2 linked regions of the Pedobacter ginsengisoli genome follow. The protein of the gene in region 1 binds, or shares a complex with, the protein of each later gene. Links are inferred from orthologs where the notes say so. Each region holds a gene or a part of one and is shown on either strand. Other genes may lie near its edges.

What was found.
Region 2: the proteins of accD (region 1) and CPT03_RS21105 are in contact, whole or in part, in a solved structure (PDB 8UXZ), measured with the Escherichia coli proteins. The link is inferred for Pedobacter ginsengisoli from one-to-one orthologs.

Annotation. Positions count from the first base shown.
Region 1 is NZ_CP024091.1:376,452-379,531, forward strand. What follows is about bases 137-2,878. They hold accD (acetyl-CoA carboxylase, carboxyltransferase subunit beta), read right to left. Parts: upstream 2,060-2,878; coding sequence 1,214-2,059; downstream 137-1,213. Other genes in these bases: CPT03_RS01440 (GH92 family glycosyl hydrolase), read left to right, coding at 137-1,148; fbaA (class II fructose-bisphosphate aldolase), read left to right, coding at 2,288-2,878. Also shown: more of CPT03_RS01440, read left to right, coding at 1-136; more of fbaA, read left to right, coding at 2,879-3,080.
Region 2 is NZ_CP024091.1:5,017,358-5,020,458, reverse strand. What follows is about bases 4-2,766. They hold CPT03_RS21105 (acetyl-CoA carboxylase carboxyltransferase subunit alpha), read right to left. Parts: upstream 1,987-2,766; coding sequence 1,021-1,986; downstream 4-1,020. Other genes in these bases: CPT03_RS23195 (glycerophosphodiester phosphodiesterase family protein), read right to left, coding at 2,198-2,766; CPT03_RS21110 (DUF2723 domain-containing protein), read left to right, coding at 4-686. Also shown: more of CPT03_RS21110, read left to right, coding at 1-3; more of CPT03_RS23195, read right to left, coding at 2,767-3,101. UniProt on the Escherichia coli protein: Component of the acetyl coenzyme A carboxylase (ACC) complex. First, biotin carboxylase catalyzes the carboxylation of biotin on its carrier protein (BCCP) and then the CO(2) group is transferred by the carboxyltransferase to acetyl-CoA to form malonyl-CoA.

The sequences.
Region 1 (3,080 bases):
ATTATAAAGGTGGCGGATGGTTGCCTGAATGGTCAAGCCCTAGTTATTCAGATTGTATGATCGGAAATAACTCTGCTTCTGTTGTCGCTGATGCCTATATTAAAGGTATGCGCGGTTATGACATCAATACTTTATGGGATGCAGTAAAACATGGTGCCAATAATGAAGGCCCTGAAGCCACTGGCCGTCGTGGTGTTAAATACTATAACGAATTAGGTTATGTACCTTACGATGTAAAAATCAACGAAAATGCTGCACGAACATTGGAGTATGCTTATGATGATTTTGCGATTTACCAGTTAGGTAAAGCCTTAGGTAAACCTGCTTCTGAAATTGATATTTATAAAAAACGCAGTATGAACTACAAGAATCTGTTTGACCCATCAACAGGTTTAATGCGCGGTAAAAATCAGGATGGTAAATTCCAGTCTCCATTTAATCCATTTAAATGGGGTGATGCCTTTACAGAAGGAAACAGCTGGCATTATTCGTGGTCAGTATTCCAGGATATTGACGGATTATCTAAGCTAATGGGTGGAAAAGAGAAATTTGTTCAGAAACTAGATTCAGTGTTTACACTTCCTCCAGTATTTGATGATAGCTATTATGGTGGTGTTATCCATGAGATTCGCGAAATGCAAATTGCAAACATGGGCCAGTATGCTCATGGTAATCAGCCAATTCAACACATGATCTATTTATACAATTATGGTGGTGCGCCATGGAAAACTCAATACTGGGTACGTGAAACCATGGATAGAATGTATAAAGCTACGCCTGACGGATATTGCGGAGATGAAGATAACGGACAAACATCTGCATGGTATGTGTTCTCTGCCTTAGGGTTTTATCCTGTAACTCCGGCTGTAGATCAGTATGTTATCGGAGCTCCATTATTTAAAAAGGTAACACTTAATTTAGAGAACGGTAAAACGATCACTATCAACGCGCCAAAAAACAGTGCTGATAACAAATATGTACAAACCTTAAAGTACAATGGAAAGCCGTATTCTAAAAACTGGTTAAGCCACTCTACTTTATTACAAGGAGCAACCTTGGATTTTGATATGTCTGGAACTCCGAATAAAGAAAGAGGCTCTAATGAGGCCGATTTCCCTTATTCACTTTCAACAGATACAGGTAAATAACAGTAGTTAAGCAAAAAAAAGGCGAGGTAAATATTTACCTCGCCTTTTTTTATTATTGTATTTTTTTAGTTCTTCATCATTTTAAGGAAAGCAGCAAGTTTAGCTTTCATCATTCTGCGATCAACAATGAAATCAAGGAAACCATGTTCTAAAACAAATTCTGCAGTTTGGAAACCTTTAGGAAGATCTTTCTTTATAGTTTCTTTAATAACCCTTGGGCCGGCAAAACCAATTAAAGCACCCGGTTCAGCAATGTTAATATCACCAAGCATTGCATAAGAAGCCGTAACACCACCTGTTGTTGGATCTGTAAGTAAAGATATATAAGGAATTTTAGCCTGACTTAGCAATGCCAGTTTGGCCGAAGTTTTAGCCATTTGCATTAAGGAGAATGCTGCTTCCATCATCCGTGCGCCTCCAGATTTGGAGATCATTAAAAACGGAATTTTATGCTTCATAGAATAATCAATAGAGCGGGCAATTTTCTCACCAACTACTGAACCCATAGATCCGCCAATAAAACTGAAATCCATACAAGCTACAACCAGATCTTCGCCTTCTATTTTGCCATGAGCAGCTCTAATTGCGTCTTTTAATCCGGTTTTAGTCATGCTTTCCACTAATCTTTCAGTGTAAGGCTTACTGTCTGTAAAGTTCAGCGGATCTCCTGATGTTAAATTCGGAAAAAGCTCAGTGAACTTATTATCATCAAATAATACCTGGAAATATTCTTTAGATCCTATCCTTAAATGATAGTCACAATATTGGCAAACATATTTATTCTCAATCTGATCGGCAGTATGTAATGCTTTTTTACAATTCGGACACTTGTTCCATAAACCGTCTGGCGCTTCTTTTTTTTCTTCAGTAAGCGTACTAATACCTTTTTTCTCTCTTTTAAACCAAGCCATGTTATTTCTTGAAAAATGCGATTACAAAGAAACAAAAAAAAATTAGAACAGTTTAAGGATACTTTAGTTAAACGATTATGAGTATTAAAATCATCAAAAAAATATAAAATAACTCATGACCACTTCATTACCAAGCCTAAACAATACGGTTTAATTGAAAATAATCCCCTTATTGGTTTGCCCAAAGTGATATTTTTCCTAACTTCGGCAGATATAAAATTATAAAAAATGAGTTTAAAAGGCTACAAAGGCGTAATTTACGGAGATGCCGTTCAGGAATTGTTTGAACAGGCTAAAAAACATCAATTTGCTTTGCCAGCAGTAAATGTTACCGGTACAAATACCATTAATGCAGTAATGGAAACTGCCAAAGCAGTTAATTCACCTGTTATCATTCAACTTTCTAACGGTGGAGCACAATTCTACGCAGGTAAAACATTAAATAATGATAATTTAAATGCATGCGTTTTAGGTGCAGTATCTGCAGCTAAACACGTTCATTTATTGGCTGAACATTATGGTGTTGCTGTAATATTACACACTGATCATGCTGCTAAAAAATTATTACCATGGATTGACGGATTGTTAGATCATGGCGAGAAATTCTTTGCTGAGACTGGAAAACCATTGTTTTCTTCACACATGCTTGACTTATCTGAAGAGTCTATCGAAGAGAATATGGAAATCTCTGCTAAATATTTAGCACGTATGGCTAAATTAGGCATGACCATTGAAATCGAGCTTGGTGTTACAGGTGGTGAAGAAGATGGCGTTGATAACAGCGATGTAGATAGTTCTAAATTATATACCCAGCCTTCAGAAGTTGCTTATGCTTACGAAGAGTTGAGTAAAGTAAGTGATAAATTTACTGTTGCAGCTGCATTTGGTAACGTTCATGGTGTTTATAAACCAGGCAACGTAAAATTACAGCCGGTAATTCTTAAGAATTCTCAGGATTTCATCAAAGAAAAATTCAATATTTCTGCTGATAAACCTATCAACTTTGTATTCCACGGTGGTT
Region 2 (3,101 bases), 4.6 Mb from region 1 along the record:
TTGACATCCTTGTGCACAACAACTGGAAAAGACCAATTTATTTTGCAAGCACGGTTCCTTCTGAGCAATACAATGGCTTAGACAATTATTTATATAATGAAGGACTGGCAATACGTTTAATGCCTTTAAAATTAGATAGTGCTGCCGGAAAAAGTGACCTGGTAAACACTCCTGTTCTATACAATAACCTGATGAATAAATTCAAATGGGGTAATGTAAAGAATGCCAGCTACCTTGACACACAATCTGCGGATGACATCTCTATTTTTACAAGCATGTTTAACAATGCAATTACAGGCCTTGTTAAAGAAGGAAAAATTGAAGATGCTAAAAAAGTTGCAAACCGTTATTTTGAGGTAATGCCTGATAAGTTCTATGGCATGCGTTCTATGATGGGAGCCTATTTTATGGCTGAAAACCTGTACACATTAAATGACAACAAAAGAGCTAATACTCTAATTGAAAAATCTGCAGATTACATACAAAAAGAACTCACTTATCTTGCTGATGTATCTAAGAGTAAAAACAAATTTATTGGTGGGCAGAATGTACAACTAGGCATGTCGTTCTTAAATCAAATGGCTAAAATAACTGAGTCTCATAAGGAAACGAAATTAAGTCAGAGTTTGACCAAACAGTTCAATGAGTTAGAAGGACGGTTTTCGCAGTATTTTGCACAGCAATAATAGGTAAGCTCGCATTCTGTTCATCGGCTGCATTAAATTGGCTCAGAAAAAGAGCCAAATGAACGCTAGGCCGGTTCACAGAAAACTCGCTTCTTAGCAAATAAAAACAAAAGCGAGAAAAAAAGGCCGAATTAATTAGCCAAACGGCAGGTCAAAAGATATATAAGTACAACAGAAAAAGGCCCCGATAAAATTTCGGGGCCTTTTTCTGTTATTATGATTTTAACTCTAGATATTTTAAGTTGTAGGAAGCGAGTTTTCTGTGAACCGGCCTAGCGTTCATTTGGCTCTTTTTCTGAGCCAATTTAATGCAGCCGATGAACAGAATGCGAGCTTATCCCTCTACAACAACTCCCATTTCACAGAATTTATCAATTCTGGCAGCAATCATTTTCTCTGTTTTTTCCTTAGTAAGTACTTTCAAATCATCCAGGATTTGTTTTTTAATTGTCCCTGCCATTTCTTCAGGATTTTGATGAGCACCACCAAGAGGTTCTTTTATAATACCGTCAATGAGTTTGTTTTTGAACATGTCGTCAGAAGTCAGCTTTAAACATTCAGCTGCTTTTTCTTTATAGTCCCAGCTTCTCCATAGAATTGAAGAACAAGACTCAGGTGAAATTACTGAATACCAAGTATGCTCCAACATGTATACCTTATCTCCAATACCAATACCCAAGGCACCACCAGAAGCACCTTCACCAACTACAAAGCAAAGAATCGGCACCTTTAATACAGACATTTCCAATAAGTTTCTGGCAATCGCTTCCCCCTGACCACGCTCTTCAGCTTCCAGTCCTGGATATGCTCCCATAGTATCTATAAAAGAAATTACAGGTTTATTAAATTTTTCAGCCAGCCTCATTAAACGAAGGGCTTTTCTATATCCTTCAGGATTAGCCATACCGAAATTACGGTATTGACGTTCTTTAGTATTCTTTCCTTTCTGATGCCCAATAACCATTACTGTTTGGCCATCAATAGTAGCAAAACCTCCAATAATAGCTTTATCATCCCCTACCGTTCTATCGCCATGCATCTCAATAAAGTCATCGCAAATCATGCTAATGTAATCTAAAGTCTGAGGTCTTTCAGGATGACGAGACATTTGAACTTTTTGCCAGCCAGTTAAGTGGGTGTAAAGAGTTTTCTGTGTTTGCTCCAATTTTTCTTCAAGCTCTGCTAAGGTGGCAGACATGTCTACTTTTGTCTTATCAGCAACCTGTTTAACCTTCTCTATTTGCTGAACAAGCTCAGCTAAAGGTTTTTCAAAATCAAATGATGTTTTTATCTGTTCCATAAGCGGGCTGTAAAAGTAGGTATTTTATTTTACCTGTTCAACTCCTTTTTATTGTAAAAGCCAAAACATATTCATCGCCTAAATAATCTTTACAAATCTGTTCCTATGTGCTTAATTACCTTTGGATCTGTAATCAAAAACTATCAAGATTCACTAATTCACAGTAAGTATAGATGAAAATCTAAACTCGCAATAACTATTTTCCTAGTTTCTATTTCACATAACCCTCATTTTTAAGAAAATCGCACCATATCTTATATCCTGCATCATTCAGGTGCAGGCCATCTTTGGTTAAATCTGCCCTGAGGTGATTTGCTCCATCAATAAACTGCGGATATAGATCAATTATTGTAAGCTGTTTGTCTTTAAAATTCCTTATCTGTTCATTTAGCCATAAAATATGCTCATCCTTGGCATAATGATTTTTAAACTTATTAAACTCACTATTTACCGGCAAAAGAGTATAAAAGTAAATCCTGGTTCTTTTTGATCCTTTACGAATTCTGCTGATTATCGTTTTATAATTTCTAAGAATAATACTATCAGGAATATTTCTCGAAATATCATTAATCCCTATCAAAATAAATACTTTAGCAGGCTTCCCTGATATTACTCCATTTAACCGCTCTAAAACACCAAATGTAATATCACCAGAGATACCTCTATTTTTTGCATTCGGCAAATCAAGCAACTTAGCCCAGTTACCTCCAGCCGTTATACTATTGCCCAAAAACACGAAGTCCTTCTCAGATTTCTTATCCGCATTAAACTTTTCTATCAACTCCTTATATTTAGCAGGTCTGTAGGTACTATCCCAGGCCATACTCTGTCCAGTAGATGACTTGATAGGAAAGGAGTCTGCAAACAAATTCGGATAGTCAGAAATAATTCCATCAACCCCCATCTTTTTTAGTCTATTGATATCCACCTTTGTATTTACTGTCCAAGGGATTACCTTGATATGCTTTTCGTGGCTCTTTTTCACCATGGCTTCATCAACCATTTTAAAAGCCGGACTTATTATAAAAGGATTAAAACCAAGGTCTGTTAAATTCTGTTCAACATCTTTCTTATTATCTACCAGAAAAGATGTCTTTACTTTTGGGTACTTCTTA